4 regions of the Sinomonas sp. B1-1 genome follow, and region 4 is predicted to be linked to each of the others. Evidence: predicted binding sites of a transcription regulator. Region 4 holds the regulator's gene; each other region holds the start of a gene.
The links. Region 4 encodes HrcA, which represses chaperone genes, less so after heat shock. Its sites were predicted from a motif close to TTNGCACTCGNNNNNNNCGAGTGCNAA; they were not measured.
Positions count from the first base shown of each region.

Region 1: the regulator HrcA is predicted to act here: its motif matches at 2,599-2,625, upstream of ACQ5BE_RS16255 (FmdB family zinc ribbon protein).
Region 2: the regulator HrcA is predicted to act here: its motif matches at 2,884-2,910, upstream of groES (co-chaperone GroES).
Region 3: the regulator HrcA is predicted to act here: its motif matches at 2,049-2,075, upstream of ACQ5BE_RS16445 (Hsp20/alpha crystallin family protein).

Region 1 covers NZ_JBCHVF010000013.1:59,569-65,349, forward strand. The annotation lists gene ACQ5BE_RS16235 (hypothetical protein) at 1-182, opposite strand, end outside; gene ACQ5BE_RS16240 (GNAT family N-acetyltransferase) at 323-943, opposite strand; gene galU (UTP--glucose-1-phosphate uridylyltransferase GalU) at 951-1,871, opposite strand; gene ACQ5BE_RS16250 (5-formyltetrahydrofolate cyclo-ligase) at 1,912-2,547, shown strand; gene ACQ5BE_RS16255 (FmdB family zinc ribbon protein) at 2,687-2,950, shown strand; gene cpaB (Flp pilus assembly protein CpaB) at 3,046-3,810, shown strand; gene ACQ5BE_RS16265 (DUF4011 domain-containing protein) at 3,855-5,781, opposite strand, start outside.
Region 2 covers NZ_JBCHVF010000013.1:81,152-86,932, reverse strand. The annotation lists gene ACQ5BE_RS16350 (acyl-CoA dehydrogenase family protein) at 1-9, opposite strand, end outside; gene ykgO (type B 50S ribosomal protein L36) at 126-248, shown strand; gene ACQ5BE_RS16340 (shikimate 5-dehydrogenase) at 284-1,129, shown strand; gene ACQ5BE_RS16335 (class I SAM-dependent methyltransferase) at 1,175-2,398, opposite strand; gene ACQ5BE_RS16330 (hypothetical protein) at 2,453-2,839, shown strand; gene groES (co-chaperone GroES) at 3,045-3,341, shown strand; gene groL (chaperonin GroEL) at 3,420-5,033, shown strand; gene ACQ5BE_RS16315 (DUF389 domain-containing protein) at 5,129-5,781, opposite strand, start outside.
Region 3 covers NZ_JBCHVF010000013.1:103,951-109,731, forward strand. The annotation lists gene mgrA (L-glyceraldehyde 3-phosphate reductase) at 1-571, opposite strand, end outside; gene ACQ5BE_RS16435 (diacylglycerol/lipid kinase family protein) at 608-1,504, opposite strand; gene ACQ5BE_RS16440 (GlsB/YeaQ/YmgE family stress response membrane protein) at 1,682-1,945, shown strand; gene ACQ5BE_RS16445 (Hsp20/alpha crystallin family protein) at 2,161-2,670, shown strand; gene treZ (malto-oligosyltrehalose trehalohydrolase) at 2,749-4,635, opposite strand; gene ACQ5BE_RS16455 (hypothetical protein) at 4,721-4,879, opposite strand; gene ACQ5BE_RS16460 (malto-oligosyltrehalose synthase) at 4,872-5,781, opposite strand, start outside.
Region 4 covers NZ_JBCHVF010000001.1:410,511-416,291, forward strand. The annotation lists gene ACQ5BE_RS01925 (GerMN domain-containing protein) at 1-749, shown strand, start outside; gene ACQ5BE_RS01930 (16S rRNA (uracil(1498)-N(3))-methyltransferase) at 807-1,595, opposite strand; gene dnaJ (molecular chaperone DnaJ) at 1,598-2,725, opposite strand; gene hrcA (heat-inducible transcriptional repressor HrcA) at 2,738-3,754, opposite strand; gene ACQ5BE_RS01945 (DUF3097 domain-containing protein) at 3,909-4,760, shown strand; gene ACQ5BE_RS01950 (DUF4870 domain-containing protein) at 4,851-5,255, shown strand; gene hemW (radical SAM family heme chaperone HemW) at 5,298-5,781, opposite strand, start outside.

The DNA.
Region 1 (5,781 bases), on a different contig from region 4:
GAGGAAGCTGCGCCAGCCAGGCCTCCGTCCTGAGGGCCCCCCGGTGCGGCCTCGGACAGGAGGGCGGCCTCGGCGGCGGCGCGGGGCGGCCTGCGCCTCTTGAGGAGGTAGGGGGCAACCCACAGCAGCCACAGGAGCACGGCCGCGCCGAACACCATCGAACTGCTGAGGGCGAAATCCATATCTGAAACCGTAGGAGTATCCTCGGGGCCGGTGCCGGATTACCTTCGGTGTGTCGCGAGAACCCCCGCAGGCTGAGGGGGCACCCCGGGCGTGCCGCCGCGATCCGGCGTGACGGCGGGCACGCGGCGTCGTGCGTCGGTCAGCCGCGGGAGGCCAGCCACCGGCCGAGGAGGCCGCCCGGCGGGACTTCCTCGACCGTCAGGGCGAAGGATTCGTGGTCGGCCCAGGCACCGTTGATGTGGAGGAACCGCGGACGGAGTCCCTCGTAGCGGAACCCCAGCTTCTCCACGACGCGGAGGCTGGCCGCGTTCTCGGGCCGGATGTTGATCTCCATGCGGTGCAGCCCGAGCTCACCGAAGCAGTGGTCCGTGACGAGCGCGACGGAGGTCGGAGCGATTCCCCGCCCTGCGTGCCCCTTGTCGACCCAGTAGCCCAGCGTCGCAGTGAGCGCCGAGCCCCACACGATCGAGGACACGGTCAGCTGGCCGACGATGGGAGCTCGCCGGGCGCGCGGCTCGTCCAGTGTGATGACGAAGGGAAGGGCAGAACCCTCGCGGGCCTGGTGGGTCAGGGAGCGGACCATCTCACGGAAGGTCGGCAGGCCCCCCTCAGGCTGCGGATTCGACGCCTCCCACGGCGCGAGCCACTCCTTGTTGCGGCCCCGCAGCGCCATCCACTCCGACCTGTCCGCCTGACGCAGGGGCCTGAGCGCGAGGTCGCCGCTGCGGAGCGTCACGGGCCACAGGCCCGAACCCCACATCAGCCGGTCAGGACGTCGCGGTGGGCTGGTCCGCCCCGTCCGCCACGAATCCCTCGAGCCACGAGCGCAGTTCCGAGCCGAATTCGTCCCGCCCGCACGCCAGGGTCACCACGGCCTTGAGGTAGGAGAGCTTGTCTCCGGTGTCGTACCGCCGCCCGCGGAACACCACGCCGTACACGCCACCGCCGTCGCCCTCGCGCCGGGCGAGGGTCTGGAGTGCGTCCGTGAGCTGGATCTCCCCGCCGCGCCCGGGCTCGGTGTGGTGGAGCACCTCGAAGACGGCGGGGTGCAGCACGTAGCGGCCGATGATTGCGAGATTGCTCGGAGCGTCCTCCGGCGCGGGCTTCTCGACGAGGCCGTGCACGCGGACGTAGTCTTCGCCCTCGACCTGCTCGACGTCGGCGCACCCGTACGCCGAGACCTGGTCCTGGGGAACCTCCATGAGAGCCACGACAGACCCGCCGGTGGCCTGCTGGACGCGGATCATCTCTGCGAGGAGTTCGTCGCGCTCGTCGATGAGGTCGTCGCCGAGCAGCACCGCGAAGGGCTCCTTGCCGACGTGGCGTTCGGCGCACAGCACCGCGTGGCCGAGTCCCTTCGGGTCGCCCTGGCGGACGTAGTGGATGTCGCCGAGGTTGTTCGACTGCTGGATCGCCGCGAGCTTCTTGCTGTCGCCCTTGGCCTCGAGTGTCGCCTCGAGCGAGGGCACACGGTCGAAGTGGTCCTCGAGGGCGCGCTTGTTGCGCCCCGTGATCATCAGGATGTCCTCGATGCCGACTCCGACGGCCTCCTCGACCACGTACTGGATCGCGGGCTTGTCGACGACAGGCAGCATCTCCTTCGGCATCGCCTTCGTCACCGGCAGGAAGCGGGTGCCGAGGCCGGCCACGGGGATGACGGCTTTCTTCACGGCAGAGCTTGTAGACACGCTGACACTCTATACGACGACTCTCGATTAGAGTCGGGGCATGCAGGCCGCAGAGGAGAAGTCCGCCCTGCGCTCAGCCATCTGGGCCGAGCGCCGCGCAGCGGATCCGGAACGCCGTGCCGCCGCTGGCGAATCGCTCGCGGCGCACGGGCTCGAATGGGCTCTCGCCCACGTCCCCGAGGGGGGAACGCTGACGGCGTACCTCGGGGTTGGGGCGGAGCCGCCCACCGCGCCGCTCCTGGAGCGGCTCCACAGCGCGGGGCTGCGCGTCTTCCTGCCCGTGTGCCTGCCGGAACGGCAGCTCGCATGGGTCCAGTGGCAGCCGGGCATCCTGTTCGCACGGAGCCGGTTCGCGCCCGTGCAGGAGCCTGTGGGGCCGGTGCTCACGACCGAGGAACTCGCCGCGGGCGACGGCGCGCGCTCGCCGCTCGCCGCCGTGCTCCTCCCGGCGACGGCCCTCGATACCGAAGGCCGGCGCCTCGGGCAGGGCGGCGGGTACTACGACCGGTTTCTCGCGCGGCTCGAGGGGCTCGGCCTGCGCCCGCCGACCGCGGCCGTGGTGTTCGACAGCGAGGTGCTCCCGGCCGAGGCGGTGCCCGTCGAGGCGCTCGACCGCCGGGTCGGCGCTGCGGTGACGCCCTCGGCGCTGCGGGCGCTGTGGCCGAAGCCCTCCTGAGCCGCGGGGCCCGGGATAGCCGGAATAGAGCAAGCTCCCCGGCTGTTAGAATTGGCAGTCGAGGCCTATGACTGCCAATGAGCGCGACGACGCCGCAGCGGTGGTCCATGGCCTCCGCCGTGCCCATGAAGGAGTTCTAGTGCCTACGTACGCCTACGCCTGCAAAGACTGCAACCACGCATTCGAGACGGTCCAGTCGTTCAGCGATGCCTCGCTGACTGTCTGCCCCGAGTGTGGCGGCACGCTCCGCAAGAAGTTCAACAGTGTGGGTGTCGTCTTCAAGGGCGGCGGCTTCTACCGCACGGATTCCCGCAGCGGGAGCAGCAGCGTTCCGGCCTCCTCCGGCTCCTCGGAGAAGTCCGCGGGCTCGTCGGACAAGGCACCGGCCGCGGCCGCCAGCTGACGCACATCTCCTCCACAGGTTCCGCGGCCGGCGTGTCGTCCACATACGACGGCGGGCAGTCGCCTCGGGCAGCGCTGCGCTCCTAGCGTCGGTGCATGAACCCACCCGCCCCCTCCCGTAGCGGCCGCGCTCCGCACTCACACGCTCCCCGGGCCCACGCGCCTGTCCGCGGCTCGGCCAGGACACGACCCACGCTGTGGGCCGCTGCTGACCGTGGTCCGCTGCGACGCTTCGTCGACCGGCGGCGGCGGACCCTCGCCGCGGCGTTCCTGTGCCTTGCGGCTGGCGCCGCCGTCTACCAGCTGACCCCTGCCTCCGCCGCGATGGTCCCCGTGGCGGTCGCAGCGCGCGACCTGGCCTCGGGCGCGACCCTCTCCCCCGCTGACCTCACGCTCTCGCGCGTCCCGGCCGATTCTGTGCCCCAAGGCGCCGAGCCGGACCCTTCGCGGCTTTCGGGGCAGCGGATGGCTGGCCCGGTGCGGCGCGGCGAGCCGATCACCGACGCCTCGCTCGTGGGCCCGGGGCTGCTGACGGGAACTCCACCGGGCACCGCGGCAGTGCCCGTTCGCATCGCAGATCCCGCGTCCATAGGCCTCCTGAGCCCCGGCCAGCTTGTCGACCTCGTGCTGAGCCCTGACACCGGTGGGCAGGCGGGCGCGGGGACGACTCTCGCCGCGCGCGTCCCGGTACTGTCCACGGGGGCCGGAGCCCAGGGAAGCGCGGCCGGGGCGTGGCTGGGACAACGGGAGGCGGAGGGCCTCCTGGTCGTCGCGGCCTCGCCCGAGCAGGCCGTCCGCATCGCGGGGGCGTCGACGCGCGGAAAGGTCTTCTTCGTGCTCGTCGAGGCTGGCCCGAGGTGACAGGCCCGGCGGCAGCCGGAGGTTTCCTCAGTCCCGGCGCGAGTTCACCCCCAGTGAGGGGGCCGCTGTTCCTTGAGCCACCTGTCGCGGTCGCGTTCACGGGACGCAGACCAGTCGGCGCGTCGTCGGCCGGACTCGGCCGGTGTCTCGTCCTCGTCCGCGGAGGTCGGGCCCGTCCCGGGAACACTGACCCGGCGCTGGCCGCGGGGCCTGCGCAGCGGCGCCTCGGCGTCGTCGGGCATCCCGTCCTCGGACGGCGCACCGCCCTCGGGCGCCGCTCCGGAGTCGGCCGAGTCGGCCTCGGCGGCTTCGGGGGCTGCGTCGGCGGAGGCGTCGGGTTCCTCCGGCCCCCCGGGCTCCCCAGGAGCCTCGCGCTCGTCCGGCCTCGGCTCGCTGGCTTCAGCGTCCATGCCGCTGGCCTCCTCTCCCTGGGCCCCGTGCTGGGCCGCGTGCAGCGGCGCGGCCTGGTCGGTGTCGACGGCGGCGTGGCCGCCTCGCGTGTGCGCCTCGGACGGGGTGGACTCCCCTTCGCGAGGCCCATAGGGGTCGCTGCCGGTGCGCGCCTCGATGGCACTGTCGACGCGCGAGGCGATGTCGGCGGGCGTCCCGAGGAGGAAACCGGCGGAACCGCCCTCGTCGGCGTGGGTCTCGAGGCCGAGGTCCGCCGCGATCATGTCCGCACAGCTGCTCGGGTCCGTGAACACCTCGATCGTCCACAGCGTCATGTGCTTCCAGCCGAGCCGCTCGAACAGTTCCGGCCTCTGCCGGGTGCGCTCGCGCACGCTCATGCGCCGGTAGCGCTCTGTCCCGTCGGACTCCACGGCCACGGGGATGCTCGCCTCGTGGTCGTCGCGGCCCATGGTCAGGAGCGGGTCTATGGCCGCCGCCATGTCGACCGCACCGTCGTAGTGGTGCCAGACCCGGGCCCCGCGGGAGGCAAGCCGGTCACCGAGGTCGGTCACGAGGGGGTCGGCACCGAGCGCCTCAGCGCTCGCTGCGGCACGGGTTGCCCTCGTCCCGAGATCCGTGGTGCCCGCGATCTCACGGTCGAGCAACTCGTAGAAGTCCACGGCGCCCTCGCTGAGGCGGGTGACATCCAGTTCGGAGGGCTGGAAGCAGCTCAGCACGTGCATGCTGTGCCGCGCACGGCTCATGGCGAGGGCGAAGCGGCGGCGGCCTCCCGGCTCGCTGAGGGGACCGAAGTGGTGCATCGCCCGGCCATGGGGCGTCCGGCCGAACCCGAGCGAGAAGATGACGTGGTCCCGGACGAGCCCCCCGGCACGGTCGACGTGCACGACCCGGAACGGCTCGTCTCCCCCACTGAAGAAGTCCCCCAGATCGGGGTGGTTGGCCATCTGGAGGCGAATTGCCTCCCCGATCCGGGCAGCATGGTGGGCGCTCGCCGTGACCACGCCCAACGAGACTCCCGGGCGGTGGTACGCGTGCTCGAAGACGAGGTCGACGACCCTGTTCACTTCCGCCGCCACGGACTCGACGCCGCCGTCCTCCCCGCTGGGCAGACCCGTGCCGTCGGGAAGGTACTCGAGCACGAACGGACGGTCGAGGCCCGTCACGCTGGGCCCGTCCGGGAGCGCGCGGAGGGCGCCGTTGTAGAAGCGGTGGCTGAGCTGGAGCCCGAGGTCCTCGTCGACGCCGCGGTACACCGTGCGCAGGGCCCCCCGCGGAAGCACGCGCTTGAGCGCTCCGAGGGCGCTCTCGACCGGGGCCGTCGGCGCCTGGCCCGGCTGCTGCTCGACGCCCACGGAGAACGGACGGGGATTGGCCACCTGCGCGTCGCCGAAGGCCACGACCTGGGTGGCCCGGCCCACGGCCGGGAGGGCCGCCCTGAGTGGCATGGAGTCCGCGTCGAGGATCACGACGGCGTCGAACCGGTGGTCGGCCGGCAGCGCGGCCGAGAGGGCATAGGGGCTGCAGGTCCAGACCGGGACCAGCGGACGCAGGAGCCGGGGC
Region 2 (5,781 bases), on a different contig from region 4:
GGGCTCCATGGTCCCATTGCACACCCCGGCCCCCGCGGGGACCAGAGACGCGGAATATGAGAACAGTTCTCACTGTTGAGGGGTGCGAGGCCCACGAACCTCACAGACCGACGAAAGGAACCACGATGAAGGTCCGCAACTCCCTCCACGCGCTGAAGAAGATCCCGGGCGCGCAGGTGGTGCGCCGCCGCGGCAGGACGTTCGTGATCAACAAGAAGAACCCCCGCGTCAAGGCGCGCCAGGGCTGACGACACCGGGACCGGCGCGGCACTAGCCTTGTGCCGTGCCGATCCTGAACAAAGACATGACGCTGTGCATCTCGCTCTCGGCCAGGCCGAGCAACAACGGGACGCGCTTCCACAACTACCTCTACGAGGCCCTGGGCCTGAACTGGATCTACAAGGCCTTCGCGCCCACGGACCTCGCCCAGGCGATCGCCGGGGTGCGTGGGCTCGGGATCCGCGGGTGCGCCGTGTCGATGCCGTACAAGGAGGACGTGATCGCGCTCGTGGACCGGATGGACGCCTCGGCGGCCGCGATCGACTCCGTGAACACGATCGTCAACGACTCCGGCGTCCTCACCGCCTACAACACGGACTACACGGCGATCGCCCAGCTGATCGAGCGCAACGCGCTCGACCCGGAGTGGAGCGTCATGCTGCGCGGGTCGGGCGGCATGGCCAAGGCCACCGCCGCGGCGTTCCGCGACGCCGGATTCCGGAACGTGACGGTCGTGGCGCGCAATGAGGCAGCCGGGCGCGCGCTCGCGGACCTCTACGGCTTCGGGTGGAAGCCCTCGGTGGAGGCGGCGCTCCAGGACACAGCCCCCGGCTGCGCCGCGGCGGACATCCTCGTCAACGTCACGCCCATCGGCATGGCGGGCGGCCCCGACGCGGACTCGCTCGCGTTCCCCCAGGAGGCGATCGACGCCGCGCGCGTGGTGTTCGACGTCGTCGCGCTCCCGCCCGAGACCCCGCTCACCCGCGCGGGCCGCGCCGCGGGGAAGACCGTCATCTCCGGCGCGGAAGTCATGACGATCCAGGCCCTCGAGCAGTTCGTCCTCTACACCGGGATCACGCCGTCGCCCGAGCAGGTCGCCGCGGCCGAGGAGTTCATGCGGGCCCAGTGACGTCTGGCCCAGTGACGTCGGACCCCGCAACGGGTGGGGGGGAGCTCAGGCGGGTTCGACGACCGCCGCCACCCGCTGCTCGCCGATGCGCGTCAGCACCAGGGTCGCCTTCTTCGAGGCGCCCTTCTTCTGCCCGACCAGGAGCATCTTCCTCAGCTCCTCGGGCGTGACGGAGGTGCCGCGCTTCTTGATGTCCAGGACGCCGATGCCTTCCTCGCGCACCCAGGCGCGCAGGGCCTTGACGCTGTACGGCCGCACCTCGAGCACGCGGTAGGCGCGCGCGAACGGGGTCGCGACGAGGTCCGGCGCGCAGATGTACGCGATGTGCTCGTCGACGAGGTGGCCGCCGAGCCGTTCGGCCAGCTCCGCGACGAGGCCCGCGCGGATGACGGCGCCGTCGGGCTCGTAGAGGTAGCCTTCGAGCGGCCCGATGCGCGGCTCGGTGCCCTCGTCGAAGTCGGTCTCGGCGACGAGCTCGGACGCGCCCGCCGCGGAGAGCACGAGGGCGGCGCGCCGCACGGTCGGGCGCCGGAGGGCGTTGAAGTACAGCGCCACCTCGGCCACGTCGCCGTCGACCGACGCCCACTGCGCCTCGCAGCCGTCCGGGATGGACTCGTGCGGCACCCCCGGGCCGAGCTTGACGCCCACGGGCAGGCCGCGCGCGGCGAGGGACTCCACGAAGGACAGCGGCGGCGAGAACTCCTCCGGGTCCCAGATCCGCGTGGTGCCCGACGACGACGTCTCGCGCCGCGCCGGGTCCAGCCACACGCCGTCGAACGCCTCGAGCGGCACGGACTGGGCGTCCGCGTGCACCACGCGCGCCTTGGGGAACGGCATGAGGTTCATGGTCGCGCAGGCGGCGGTCGTCTCGTCGAGCTCGACGGCGGTCACCTCCAGGTCGAGCGAGGCCATCGCGAGCGCGTCGGCGCCCAGCCCGCAGCCGAGGTCCGCGACATGCGACACGCCGGCGTCGACGAACCGCCGCGCGTGCCGGGCGGCCACCGACAGGCGCGTCGCCTGCTCCAGGCCGGCCCGCGTGAAGAGCATGTGGGCGGAGAACTCCCCGAACTTGGCCTGCGCCTTGGCGCGCAGCCGTGCCTGGGACAGGACGGCCGAGACGAGCTCGGGGGAGTGACCCTCCTTGCGCAGCCGGGAGGACAGCGCGAGCGCGTCGTCCTCCCTGTAGGGGCCGAGGGAATTGAGGAGGGCCCAGCCCTCCGGCGTCAGCAGGGGCGCCAGCTGCTCCGGGGTGTGCTTGTCATGGGGCATCCTTCCAGCCTAAATGGGCGCCGTCCGGAGGTGCTCATTGGATAGGGTTGACGTATGGAGTCCACCCCAGCCGCTGACCCGTCGCCCGCGCGCCCGGATCGGGGGCGCAGCCTCATGCGGCTCCGCCCCGCGGCCCGCACCCTCCTGATCGCAGGCATCGCCGTCGCCCTCGTCGCCGGGGTGCTGCTCGCCGTCGTCCTCGGCCTCGACGCCTTCAACGCCGCCGTGTACTCCATGGGCGGGGACAAGAACATCAACGACGCCACCGCCGAGGCGCAGGCCCTGCGGGACCAGTACGCGGGCGTGAAGGCCGCGTCCATCGTGGGGGTCATCGTGGGCCTCGTCCTCCTGATCGGCTCGCTCGTCGTCCTCTACCTCTCGCGCCCGCAGAACGGCGACGACGGCGAGGACCTGAGCTTCGACGAGCTCGCGGGGGAGTAGGGCCGGCGAGGCCAGGCCCGGCCGGCCCTCGCAGGAGCGCCACGCTGGCACTCGCCTTGACCGAGTGCCAACCTGCTCACTAGAGTCGGCGGTAGCACTCGGCAGCGTCGAGTGCTAACCATGTCAGGCACGCTCCCGGCACCCGCGACGACGGTTGCTTGCCCGGCTCCCCAACCCGTGACCCGTTCATGAAAAGGAGAGATCCGTGTCGGTCTCCATCAAGCCCCTCGAGGATCGCATCGTCGTCAAGCCGCTCGAGGCCGAGCAGACCACGGCTTCCGGTCTTGTCATCCCGGACACCGCCAAGGAGAAGCCGCAGGAGGGCGAGGTCGTCGCTGTCGGCCCCGGCCGCGTTGACGACAACGGCAACCGCGTCCCGGTCGATGTCGCCGTCGGCGATGTCGTCCTCTACTCGAAGTACGGCGGCACCGAGGTCAAGACCGGCGGCGCCGAGTACCTCGTGCTCTCCGCCCGCGACGTCCTGGCGATCGTCGTCAAGTAACGCTCTGCGCTGCGCCCCGGCCGCCCCAGGCGGCCGGGGTGCCGTGTTTGGCCCACTCAGGAATCACAGGAGTACTGCATGGCTAAGCAGCTCGCATTCAACGACGACGCCCGCAAGGCCCTCGAGGCCGGCGTCGACAAGCTCGCCAACACCGTCAAGGTGACGCTCGGCCCGCGCGGCCGCAACGTCGTCCTCGACAAGAAGTGGGGCGCGCCCACCATCACGAACGACGGCGTCACGATCGCCCGCGAGGTCGAGCTCGACGACCCGTACGAGAACCTCGGCGCCCAGCTCGCCAAGGAGGTCGCGACCAAGACCAACGACGTCGCCGGCGACGGCACGACGACGGCGACCGTCCTCGCCCAGGCCCTGGTCAAGGAAGGCCTGCGCAACGTGGCCGCCGGCGCCGCCCCGGGCGAGATCAAGCGCGGCATCGAGGCAGCGGTCGAGGCCGTGGCAGGACGCCTCGTCGACAACGCCCGCGAGGTCTCGGGCCGCCACGTCGCGAACGTCGCGGCCATCTCGGCCCAGTCGGAGGAGATCGGCGAGCTGCTCGCCGAGGCCTTCGAGAAGGTCGGCCAGGACGGCGTCATCACGATCGAGGAGTCCTCGACCACCCAGACCGAGCTCGTGCTCACGGAGGGCATGCAGTTCGACAAGGGCTACCTCTCGCCGTACTTCGTCACCGACGCGGAGCGCCAGGAGGCCGTCCTCGAGGACGCGCTCATCCTCATCCACCAGGGCAAGATCTCCTCGCTCACCGAGTTCCTCCCGGTGCTCGAGAAGGTCCTGGCCGCCTCGAAGCCGCTGTTCGTCATCGCGGAGGACGTGGAGGGCGAGGCCCTCTCGACCCTCATCGTCAACCGCATCCGCGGCACCGTGAGCGTCGTGGCCGTGAAGGCGCCGGGCTTCGGCGACCGCCGCAAGGCCATGCTCCAGGACATCGCGACCCTCACGGGCGCCCAGGTGGTCTCCCCGGAGGTCGGCCTCAGCCTGGACCAGGTGGGCCTCGAGCAGCTGGGCACCGCCCGCCGCATCACGGTGACCAAGGACAACACGACGATCGTCGACGGCGCCGGCTCGGCGTCCGACGTCGAGGCCCGCGTCGCGCAGCTGCGCGCCGAGCTGGCCCGCACCGACTCCGACTGGGACCGCGAGAAGCTCCAGGAGCGCCTCGCGAAGCTCGCGGGCGGCATCGGCGTGATCAAGGTCGGCGCGGCCACCGAGGTCGAGCTCAAGGAGAAGAAGCACCGCATCGAGGACGCCGTGTCCTCGACCCGCGCGGCCCTCGAGGAGGGCATCGTGGCCGGTGGCGGCTCCGCGCTCGTCCACGCCGTCCGCGCCCTCGACGAGGACGAGGCCGTCACGGCCCTCACGGGCGACGCCGCGGCGGGCGTCAACATCGTGCGCCGCGCGCTCGTCCAGCCGCTGCGCTGGATCGCCCAGAACGCCGGGTTCGACGGCTTCGTCGTCGCCGCCCGCGTCCAGGAGGCGGAGGTCAACCACGGCTTCAACGCCAAGACGGGCGAGTACGAGGACCTCATCGCGGCCGGCGTCATCGACCCGGTCAAGGTGACCCGCTCGGCGCTGCGCAACGCGGCGTCCATCGCGGCCCTCGTCCTGACCACGGAGACCCTCGTGGCCGAGAAGCCGGCCGAAGAGGACGACGAGCACGCCGGCCACAGCCACTGACGCTCGTTCCCGCCGCGCGCACGACGGCGCGCGGTGACCACGGCGGCGGGCCTCCTTCCAGCGGAAGGGGGCCCGCCGCCGTCGTCCGCGCGGGCCTACCGGCGGCGGCGCCTGCCGGCCGACCAGTGCGTGCGGTCCCTCAGCCGCGCCAGCGCCTGCGGGGGCATCTCCGGGGTGAGTGTGCGGTAGACGACGAGGACCACGACGGCGGCGACCACGATCCCGGTCAGGTTCAGCGCGAGCTGGAGCGCCGAGCCCAGCGCCTTCTCCGGCTGGCCCAGGACGAGCGCGACGGCGACGTACCCGGCAGCGGGGACGGTGGTGACCGAGATGAACACGCCCACCAGCGCCGAGGACTTGTTCCCGACGAGGGAGACCATGCCCACCGCCCCCGCGATGACGGCGACGATGAACGAGTACGGGCCGGGCTTGTAGATGAACTCGACGGCGGAGTCGGGCGCCGCCACGACCGCCGGATCGAAGAGCCGGAGCGGCACCGAGACGGCCGCCGCGGCCGCCACCGTCAGCATCGCGGCCGGGAAGCCGACCAGGAGCGCGAGCGCGGCCTGCCGTGCGAGCACCCACCGCCGCTCGACCAGGGCCACCGCCACCGCGGCAAGGGGGCCGAATTCGGGCCCGACCACCATCGCCCCGACGATCGCGATCGTCGAATCGGTCACGATGCCGATCCCGGCGAGGTTCGTCGCGGCGACGAGGAACACGAGGAACTGCCACGTGAGCCGCGAGT
Region 3 (5,781 bases), on a different contig from region 4:
TGAGCAGGGGCGTGCCGAGGTCCTTCAGGATCGCCGCGGCCTCGAGCGTCTTCTCCGGCGAGTAGGACGAGATGCCGGCATACAGGGCCCGCCCCGAGCGCACGGCGTAGTCGAGGGCGCCCATCGTCTCCTCGAGGGGCGTCTCGGGGTCGAAGCGATGGCTGTAGAAGATGTCCACGTACTCGAGGCCCATCCGGGCGAGCGACGCGTCGAGGCTCGAGATGAGGTACTTGCGCGAGCCCCACTCGCCGTAGGGACCGTCCCACATGAGGTAGCCGGCCTTGGTCGAGATGACGAGCTCGTCCCGGTACGGCCGGAAGTCCTCGCGGAGGTGCCGGCCGAAGTTCCGCTCGGCGCTTCCCGGGGGCGGGCCGTAGTTGTTGGCGAGGTCGAAGTGGGTCACGCCGAGGTCGAAGGCCCGCCGGAGGATGTCGCGCTGGACCTCGAAGGGCTTGTCGTCCCCGAAGTTGTGCCACAGGCCCAGGGAGATGGCCGGAAGCTTGAGGCCGCTGCGGCCCACGCGCCGGTACTGCATGGAGGGGTAGCGGTCAGCCGCTGCGGTGTACGTCACAGTCCACGATCCTAGCCGCAGCGGCCAGCGGGCGTCCTAGGCCGGAATCCGCATCGTGAGCGCCCGGGGGTCCACCCGCACGGCGAGCGTCCGCCCGGTGCCGAGGTGGTCGCCGTCGATCTGGATGTCGTGGGGACGGGACGCGGCGACGTGGATGGCGTTGCCGGTGTAGTGCCCGAGGTCCGGGGGCGTGTGGCGCCGCCAGCGGGACAGGAGGGAGCCGGCCATCCGGAACCAGCCGACCACTCCGCTCGGCGCGACGGCGAGGACGTCGAGGATCCCGTCGTCCACGGTGGCACCGGGGAAGACCTCGACATCCCCCTGGATCTTCCCGCAGTTGCCGATCATGACGCCGCGCTGGCGCCGCTGGAGCTTGAGCTTGCCGTCCACGTAGACCTTGATGAGGTACGAGTCCCCGACGATCGTCTGCGCCGCCGCGACGATGTAGGCGAACCAGCCCGCCTTGGCCTTCAGGTCGTCGTTCGTGTTCGCCATGATGGTCGCGTCGAGGCCCATCCCGGCCATCACCGCGAAGGCGAGCTCGTCGCCGTCGTCCACCCGCGCCCAGGCCACGTCCACGTCCCGGGTCGCCGTCCCGAAGGCGGCGTCGAGCGCCGTGCTCCGGTCGTCCACGGGGATCCCGAGGTTGCGGCAGAGCAGGTTGCCGGTCCCCAGGGGCACGACGGCGAGCGGGACACCGCTGCCGGCGAGCTCGCCGGCCGCCGCGCGCACCGTCCCGTCCCCGCCGCCCACGACGACGAGCCCCGCCCCGCGCTCGAGGGCCTCGCGGGCCATGCCCCCGCCCGGGTCTTCGACCGTCGTCTCGAGGACGAGCGGCTCGTAGCCCTCGGCCTCGCACCGGCTGCGGAAGTCCGCCGCCAGCGGTTCCGCTCCGGCCTTGCTCGGGTTCACGATGAGTGCGCAGCGTTCCACGCGGTCTTCCCCTCCCGGTCGGCGCCAATGACCGCTACGTTACCGAACCGAAGCCGGGTAAAGATGTGGTGACGGCGCGCTCCCGGGTCGTGACGGCGTCCTGCATCGGTGTTAGTAATGAGGAAGCTTGGGCACCATGCAAGCACCGGACATGATCGCACCACACAAGGAGTTGACATGAGCTTCATCGGTTTCCTCATCCTCGGCCTCATCGCCGGCGCTATCGCCAAGGCGATCCTGCCGGGCAAGCAGGGCGGCGGCTGGCTTGCCACCCTCGTCCTCGGAGTCGTCGGAGCGCTGCTCGGCGGCTGGATCGGCGGCATGATCTTCAAGCAGGACCTCATGAACTCCTTCTGGAGCCTGAGCGCCTGGATCACCGCGATCATCGGTTCCCTCGTGGTCCTGCTCATCTGGGGCCTCGTCACCCGGCGCCGCGCCTAGTCCCCCATCCCGACGAGAGGGGCCGCACCCGCCGGGTGCGGCCCCTCTTCGCGTGCCCGCGCGTCGGCCGCCCGGACCCGGAAAAAACGCGGCCTGAAAGGTCTTGGCACTCGCCGGCGGAGAGTGCTAATTAAGTGTGTGTCGGGAGCGTGCCCGACACCCGAAGACAAGGAGAGACAACACGCCCGTTGGGGCAGACCTGAGGAGTGATTCCCATGGCTGACTTCGACCCGATCCGCGAGCTCGACCGCTTCGCCACCGCCCTGCTCGGCCAGCGCAGCGGCATGAGGCTCATGCCGATCGACCTCTTCCGCGAGGGCGACCACTACATCGTACACGCCGACCTCCCCGGCATCGACCCGGGGTCCGTCGACATCGACGTCGACGGCCAACTCCTCACGATCCGCGCGGAACGGACAGTCCGCGGGCGCGAGGGCGTGGCCTGGATCGCGCGGGAACGCGAGGGCGGCACTTTTTTGCGCCAGCTGACCCTCGGCCAGGGCATCGACACGGAGAACATCACCGCGAACTACAGCAACGGCGTCCTCGCGGTGACCATCCCCGTCTCCGAACGAGCCCGACCGCGCCGTATCCCCGTCGCGACCGACCAGGGCGGCGACATGAAGGTGATGGGCCACAGGAATGGCGACGCCGCCCCGCAGGACCTCGGCGAGCGCCAAGGGGACCAGGGCGCAGCCGGCGGCCAGAAGTCGGTCTCGGCCTGATCCGGACCCGCAGGAGGTGACCTTCAGGAGGAGACCTTCAGGAGGTGACCTTCAGGAGCTGACCTTCAGGAAGTGACCCTAGACCGAAGGAGGGAGGGCGAGCACGACGGCGGCGAGGCCGGCCAGGCGGACGGCCTCGCCGCCGTCGTGCGTCGCCTCGACGGAGCAGTCCTCGCTGGTCGCCACGGCAATCTGCGCCTGCGCGCCTGCGGGCAGCGGGACCTCGACCGGCCCGGGCCCGAAGCCGACGCACACCATGGCACCCGGCCGCCGCCACGCGACCCACCGTGCCCCGCCGTCCACGTCGCCTGCGCCAGTATCTCCCCCGCCGGAGGTCACCTCGGTCTCGTCGAGCCGCCCCTGCCACAGCCCGGGCAGCTCCGCGCGCACCGCGATCAGCCGGCGGTAGAGCTCCAGCATGCGGGCACCGTCGGGCGTCTCGGCCTCGGACCAGTCCAGGACGGACCGCTCCCGCGTGGCAGGGTCCTGCGGGTCGGGCACGAGCGCCGGGTCCCAGCCCATGCGCGCGAACTCCTCGATGCGGCCCTTGCGAGTGGCCTCGGCGAGCTCGGGCTCGGGGTGGGAGGTGAAGAACTGCCACGGGGTCGTGGCCCCGTACTCCTCCCCCATGAACAGCATGGGCGTGAACGGCGAGGCGAGCGTCAGCACGGCCGCGACGGCGAGCCCGTCGCGGGACAGGGTCGCGCTGGGGCGGTCGCCGGTGGCGCGGTTGCCCACCTGGTCGTGGTTCTGGCTGCAGACCACGAGCTGCGCGGCGTCCACGAGCGAGGGGTCGACGGGGCGCCCGTGCACTCTGCCGCGGAAGCTGGAGTAGGTCCCGTCGTGGTAGAAGCCGCCCCGCAGCACCTTCGGCAGCGCGTCGGGGTCGGCGAAGTCCTCGTAGTAGCCGGACGTCTCGCCGGTCAGGGCGACGTGCAGGGCGTGGTGGTAGTCGTCGCTCCACTGGGCGCCGAGCCCGTAGCCCGCGGGCCGGGCCTCGAGCAGGCGCGGGTTGTTCATGTCGGACTCGGCGATGAGCACCTTGCGCCGCCCGGTCCGCGCCTCGATGTCCTCGGCCAGCAGCTGCAGCTCCTCGAGCAGCGTCAGCGCGCGCCGGTCCACGAACGCGTGGACGGCGTCGAGCCTGAGGGCGTCCACCCGGTAGTCCTCGAGCCACATCCGGGCGTTGCCCAGGATGAAGGCGCGGACCTCGTCGGAGGCGGCCGAGTCGAGGTTCACCGCGTCGCCCCACCCGGTCGCCGCGCCGGGAACGAGGTAAGGCCCGTACTGGGGCAGGTAGTTCCCGCTCGGGCCGAGGTGGTTGTACACGACGTCCTGCACGACGGCGATCCCCGCCGCGTGCGCGGCGTCGACGAACCCCTGGTAGGCCGCTGGGCCCCCGTAGCCCTCGTGGACCGTGTACCAGAGGACTCCGTCGTAGCCCCAGTTGTAGGGGCCGTTGAACCCGTTCACGGGCAGGAGCTCCACGAAGCCGATCCCGAGCTCGGCCAGGTACGGCAGCCGGGCGGCCGCGGCGTCGAGCGTGCCCTCGGGGGTGAAGGTGCCTACGTGCAGCTCGTACACGACCGAGCCCGCGAGCTCGCGGCCGGCCCAGCCCTCGTCGGCCCACTCGTGCGCGTGGGGGTCGAAGCCCGCCGAGAGGGCGTGGACGCCCTCGGGCTGGCGCCGGGAGCGGGGGTCGGGGAAGGGGCCGGCCCCGTCGACGATGTAGCCGTACCGCTCCCCCGCCGCCAGAGCCCGGGCCACACGGTCGCGGTCCGCGGCCGGCGGGGCCCACCAGCCGGAGCCGGGTCCGCCCGTGGGGTCGGACTCCTTGGCCGGGCCGGTCGGGACGGGCTCGAGCTCGATCCGCTCGTCGCCGAGCACGAGCTCCAGGTCCTCCGGGACCGGAGCCCAGACGCTGCCAAGCGGGGGTTTCGACTCCGCTGCGCTCCGCTCAACCACCGTCGACTCCCCCTGCGCTCCGCTCAACCACCGTGGACTCCCCCTGCGCTCCGCTCAACCACCGTCGACTCCCCCTGCGCTCCGCTCAACCACCGTGGACTCCCCCTGCGCTCCGCTCAACCACCGTGGACTCCGCTGCGCTCCGCTCAACCACCGTCGACTCCCCTGCGCTCCGCTCAACCACCGTCGACTCCGCTGCGCTCCGCTCAACCACCGTGGACTCCGCTGCGCTCCGCTCAGTCATGGTGGGCCTCCTCGGGGACGAGCAGCGCGACCGGGAGCGCGCGCAGGATGTCTGCGACCGGCACCTCGCCGGCCTCGAAGAGCTCGCCGGTGAACGCGCACCGCGCGTCCCGGGCGAGCCGCACCGTCGTCGTGCCCCAGCCGCCCGCAGCGGCGAGCCCGGCGGGCAGGCGCGTGGCGAGGGCGACGACGCCGCGCTCCCCCCGCCGGAAGCCCAACAGGTGCGCTGCGGCGGGGCCGGACGCCTCGACGGGCGCGTAGCCGGAGAAGAGCTCGGGCCGGTCGCGGCGCAGCCGCAGGGTCCGGGACACGACGAGAAGCTTGGCCTCATCGGCGAGGGGCGAGATCACGGGCGCGCCGGCGTCGAGCGCGGCGAGGGCCTCGGCGCGGGCGGCGAAGTCGACCTCGCGGCGGTTGTCCGGGTCGCACAGGGACCGGTCCCAGAACTCGGTGCCCTGGTAGACGTCGGGGACCCCGGGCATGGCGAGCTGGACGAGCTTGGCGGAGAGGCCGTTGGAGGCGCCGAACAGGGCGATCCGGTCCGCGAACTCCGCGAGAAGGGTGTGCGCCTCGCCGGGCTCGGTGGCAGCGTCGACGAGCGCGCGCAGGCCGTCCTCGAACTCCTGGTTCGGGTCGGTCCAGAGCGTGTGTACCCCGGCCTCGCGCGCGGCCTTCTCGGCGTACTGCTGGAGCCGCTCGCGGTCCGCCGGCCATGCGCCGAGGACCGCCTGCCACAGCAGGTTCGCGAGGGGGCCGTCCACGGCGGCGGCGTCCGGGGTCGCCGCGATGAGCCGCGGCAGCAGCGCGGCCCACTCGTCGGCGAGCTCGGCGAGGACGGTGATGCGGGCGCGGGTGTCCTCGCTGCGCTTCGTGTCGTGGGTCGTGAGGGTGGTCATGGAGTGC
Region 4 (5,781 bases):
CGAAGGCCCCCGTGTACTGGCTGGGCCGGGCCAAGGACGGCGTGTACCTGTACCGCGAGTTCCGGGACGCTGGCGGCCAGGACAATCCCATCGCGACCGCGCTGCGCATCATGATGTCCCAGAAGCCGCTCGATCCTGACTACTTCAGTCCCTGGCAGACGCCGAAGAAGCTCGCCGCGTCGGTCTCGGGGCGGAACGTGATCACCGTGGATGTTTCGGCGGACGCGTTCAACACCGGCGTGGACGAGCCGACAGCCCAGCTCGCGGTGCAGCAGCTCGTCTACACCGCGACAGCGGCCGCCGCGAGTGCCGGCCTCATCGACTCGGACCAGCCGATCTCGGTCATGCTCCTCGTCGATGGGCACACCTCCCAGCTCGCCTTCGAGCGGGTGCAGCTCGGCCAGCTCATGCAGCGAGATCCCTCGATGCTGGCCCCGGCCTGGATCATCGACCCGCAGGAAGGCGTGGGGCTCGACGGGCCGGTGAAGGTCTTCGGCAGGTCGACCCGGGCGGACCAGGAGCTCGGGTGGCAGGTGCTCCGCAGGGATTCGCCGGGCAAGTCATCCGTCTATCTCAGCGGGACCGTGGCCCCGGGCACCCAGAGCTCGCGTCCCGGCGAATTCACCTTCACGGTCAACCTGCCCCCGGGCGACTACGAGGTCCGGGTGCTGCCCAAGGAGGAGGCCTCGGCCGCCCCGAACACCGGCAACACCGCCTGGGACTCGAAGGACGTGCACGTCGGGCCCTGACGGATCGGCCCCTCCCTCGGCAGTGGACCGCAGCTGCGCACACAGCTCTGTGTGCGGCTAGGAGTCGGTGCGGCCGTCCCGCGCCCGCCAGCGGCCGAGCCGGTCGCCGGCCAGGGCAAGCGCAGCCGGGCCCGCCGTGGACGAGCGCAGGACATGCGGGCCGAGGAGAGCGAGCCGCGCGCCCGCGGCAGTGAAGCGGGCCAGCTCGTCGGGGGTGATCCCGCCCTCGGGCCCGACGACGAAGAGCACCTCGCCCTCGTCGCCATCCTGGGCCGCAAGCGTCTCGAGGACCGTGGACAGCGGCTCGACCGCGTCCTCGTGGAGCACGACGGCGAGCCTCGCCGAGGCGATCCGCTCGGCCAGCCGCGCGCCGTCGTGCGCGGCCTCGACGGCGGGCACGACGGCGCGGCGCGCCTGCTTGGCCGCCGCCACCACGACGGAGCGCCACTTGGCGAGGGCCTTCTCTCCGCGCTCGCCCTTCCACCGCACGATCGAGCGCTCGGCCTGCCACGGGATGACGGCGTCAACGCCGAGCTCGGTCGCAGCCTCGGCCGCGAGCTCGTCGCGGTCGCCCTTGGCGAGGGCCTGGACGAGCACGAACCGGAAGGGCGGGCGCGGCTCACGGGCGACCCGCTCGACGCCCACGGTCAGCGTCTGGCCTTCCGCCCCGGCGACGGTGCCGACAGCCCGGACGCCCGCGCCGTCGGCCAGGTCGACCCCCTCGCCCCTGGCGAGGCGCTTCGCGGCGACCGCGTGGCGGCCCTCAGGGCCTCCCACCTCGATGAGGTCTCCGGGCTGGATCCCGTCGAGCCTTCCGGCCGGGACGTAGAAGAGCGGCCGGGACATCTCTAGAGGTTGCCCAGCTTGTCGCGCAGCTTGGCGAAGACTCCGCCGCTGGCGACGAGCTTGCCGTCGCCCACGTGCTCGCCCCGCAGCTTCGCGAACTGGCGCAGGAGCTCCTCCTGCTCGGCGTCGAGCTTGGTCGGCGTCTCGACCCGGATGTGCACGAGCAGGTCGCCTCGGCCCGAGCCGCGGAGCCGGGCGACGCCCAGCCCGTGGAGGGTGACGACGTCACCGGACTGTGTGCCCGGGCGCAGAGTGATGGTCTGCTCGCCGTCGAAGGTCTCGAGGCTCAGCTCGGAGCCCAGGGCTGCAGCGGTCATCGGGACGCTGACGGTCGCGTTGAGCTGGTCGCCGTCGCGCGTGAACGTCGAGTGCGAGGCCACGCGGATCTCGACGTACAGGTCTCCCGAGGGGCCGCCAGCTGTCCCCGCCTCGCCCTGGCCTGCAAGCTGGATGCGGGTGCCGGTCGACACGCCCGCCGGGATCTTGACGGTGAGCGAGCGGCGGCTGCGGACGCGGCCTTCGCCGCCGCACTCGTTGCACGGGCTCGGGATCTCGGTGCCGAAGCCCTGGCAGGTGGGGCACGTGGCCAGTGTCATGACCTGGCCCAGAATCGAGCGGACGGGCCGCTGGATGTGGCCGCTGCCGCCGCACACCGTGCAGCGCACGGGTTCCGTGCCCGGCTCGCAGCACGAGCCGTCGCAGCGCTCACAGGTCACGGCCGTGTCCACCTCGAGCTTCTTGTTGACCCCGAAGACGGCGTCCTTGAGCTCGATCCGCACCGCGATGAGGGCGTCCTGGCCGCGCCGCACCCGCGAAGCCGGGCCGGCCTGCGCACCGCCCCCGCCGAAGAACGTCTCGAAGATGTCCTGGAACGCGAAGCCGGAGCCGTTGTAGGCGCCGCCGAAGCCGTTGTCGGTGCCGTTCTCGTTGCCCGTGGTGTCGTAGACGCGCCGCTTCTGCGGGTCCGACAGGACCTCGTAGGCGTGCGTCACCGCCTTGAACTGCTCTGAGGCCTCCTCGCCCGGGTTGATGTCCGGGTGGAGCCTGCGGGCCAGCTTCTTGTAGGCCTTCTTGATCTCCTCGGTGGTCGCGTCGGTCGGAACGCCGAGGGTTTCGTAATGGCTGCTCACGGTCTTCTTTCTCTAGCTTCCAGCGAGAATCTTGGAGAGGTACCGGGCGACCGCGCGGACCGCGGCCATGCTGGCCGGATAGTCCATGCGCGTCGGGCCGAGGATGCCCAGCTTGGGGCCGTCGTCCCCGCCGTACCCGGTGGCCACGACAGAGGTCTCGGCAAGGCCGTCGTAGGCGTTTTCGCGCCCGATGGTGACGGCGACTCCCCGGGAGTCGTTCGCCATCTCGGACAGCAGGCGGAGCAGGACGACCTGCTCCTCGAGGGCTTCGAGCACGGGCGAGATGCTCTGGAGGAAGTCGCTGTTCGACCTGGCCAGATAGGCCGTGCCCGCCATGACCATGCGGTCTTCGCGGCTCGACTCGGCCAGGAGGGACAGGCCCCGCCCGAGCTCCGCCGCGAGCGACTGGTCCGCAGGAGGCAGCGACCCGACGACGCGGCCGAGGGCCTCGCCGAGTTTCACGACCGGGGCGCCGACCAGCCCCGCGAGGAGCTTCTCCCGCAGGGCCGCGAGCCGGTCGCGGTCCACCTCCTCGGAGACCGTGTGGACGCGCTGCTCCACGGTCCCGGTGTCTGCGATGAGCACGAGGAGGATCTGATGCGGTGCCATGAGCACCGCCTCCACGTGGCGCACCCGGGCCCGGCCGAGCTGGGGGTACTGCACGACGGCGACCTGGTTCGTCAGCTGCGACAGGAGGCGAACGGTGCGCTCGAGCACGTCGTCGAGGTCGTCGGCGCCGCCGAGGAGGCTCTGGATAGCGTGCTTCTCCGCTGGGGACAGGGGGCGCACGGCGGCGAGGTGGTCGACGAAGACGCGGTAGCCCTTGTCCGTGGGGACGCGTCCTGCGCTCGTGTGGGGAGCCGTGATGAGTCCGTCGTCCTCGAGTGCGGCCATGTCGTTGCGGATCGTCGCACTCGAGACGCCGAGCTTGTGGCGGTCGACGAGTGCCTTGGAGCCGACCGGCTCCCTGAAGTGCACATAGTCCTCCACGATGGCCCGCAGCACCTCGAGCTTGCGCGGCTCGCTCACATCCCACCTCCTGCTCGCATGGCCGTTTGCGTTAGCACTCTCTCAGAGCAAGTGCCAAGTCTATTATGCCCACGCACCGTTCCGCACGGTCTGTGCCCCGCGCCACGCAAGGATGAGCGCACTGTCCGAACGGCGGGGCCGTAGGATCCGACGGGTGGACCGACTCTCCTATGACAGCTGGGGCCCGGCAGACCTGAGCGCCCCCTCCCGACGCGAGCTGCCCACGGTCCCTGCCTCGGTCGGCCTCGTCCTCGAGGACGCCGAGAGCGGATGGGTGGGCGCCGTCACACGCATCGAGAAGTCCGGCGGGATGCACCTCATGACCCTCGAGGACCGGCGGGGCCGCTCACGGTCCTTCCAGCTGGGGTACGGCTTCCTCGTGGACGGCCGCCCGGTCCAGGTGGGCCCGCCGGCACCCCAGCGGACCGCGGCCCCGCCCGCCCGTACGGCCTCGGGGTCGGTCCGGGTCGAGGGCATGCGCGCACAGGTTGCCAAGGCCAGCCGCATCTGGGTCGAGGGCAAGCACGACGCCGAGCTCGTCGAGAAGGTCTGGGGAGACGACCTGCGCGTTGAGGGAATCGTCGTCGAGCCGCTGCACGGTGTGGACGACCTCGCGGCCGCCATCGCGGACTTCGGGCCCGGCCCGGAACGCCGGCTGGGCATCCTCGTGGACCATCTGGTGGAGGGATCGAAGGAGTCCAGGATCGCAGCGGAGGCCATGCGGAGCCCCGGGGCTGCAGGGAACGTCCTCATCGTCGGCCACCCGTACGTGGACGTCTGGCAGGCCATCAAGCCGTCCACGCTGGGGATCCCTGCCTGGCCGGCGGTGCCGCGGGGCACCGACTGGAAGACCGGCATCCTTGCCGCCTTCGGCTGGCCCCGCAGCACGCCCGAGGACTTCGGGCTCGCGTGGCAGAAGCTGCTGGGCACCGTGCGCACCTACGCGGACCTCGAGCCCTCCCTGCTGGGACGCGTCGAAGAGGTGATCGACTTCCTGACCGCCTGAGCGCACAACCTTGGATATCCTTGGAATGCCCTCGGGCAGGCCGTCTGGTGCGGCCACCGCACGACGACACCGAACAGGCAGGGACATCCAGTGGCCGAGTACCCGCAGGACCGACGCGACGGAGAGAGCGAATACCACGGCGCGCCAGCCCGTGCCATGCCGCTCACGGCGGCTGAGGACCGCCAGTGGGCGACGCTCGCTCACTTCGGCGGGATCCTCGGGTGCCTGCCGTCGCTGCTGATCTACCTGGTCTTCAGGGACCGTGGGCCCTTCACGGCCCAGGAGTCCAAGGAGGCGCTCAACTTCACGCTCCCGCCGACCGCCGCCGCCGTGGTCTGCAACATCCTGGCGCTCATCCCGGTGGTCGGGAACGTGTTCGCGGTCCTGGCGACGCTCGTGTGGATCGCGCTCACGGTCTTCTCCGTGATCGCCGGCATCCAAGTCAACCGCGGCCAGCCGTACCGCTACCGCTACAACCTCCGGCTCATCTCCTAGGAACCGCGGGCACGCGCCGGAACGACGGGGGCATGGTCTGGTTCAGGCGAGAAGCCGGCGCACCACCGCGTCCGCGAGCAGGCGCCCGCGCAGCGTGAGCACAAGCCGCCCCCGGAGGGCCGCCGCACCCTCGACGAGCCCCTCGGCGATCAGGCCCGCAACCTCGGAGCGGCTCTCCGGCCCGAGCTCCGCCACAGGCAGGCCTGAGGCTAGCCGGATCTGCAGGAGGACCCGCTCGACGTGGCGCGTCTCGTCGTCGAGCGTCTCCCGGCCAGCCGCAGGGGAGGTTCCCTCGCCCAGCCGCGCGGCGTAGGCGGTGGGATGCTTGACGTTCCACCAGCGGACTCCGCCGACGTGGGAGTGGGCTCCCGGGCCGATCCCCCACCAGTCCCCGCCGTTCCAGTAGGCAAGGTTGTGCCGGCAGGCGTACCGCACCGATCCGGCATCCCCCCGGGCCCAGTTGCTCACCTCGTACCAGCTGAAGCCCGCGTCGGCGAGCACGGCGTCGGCGAGCTCGTACTTCTCG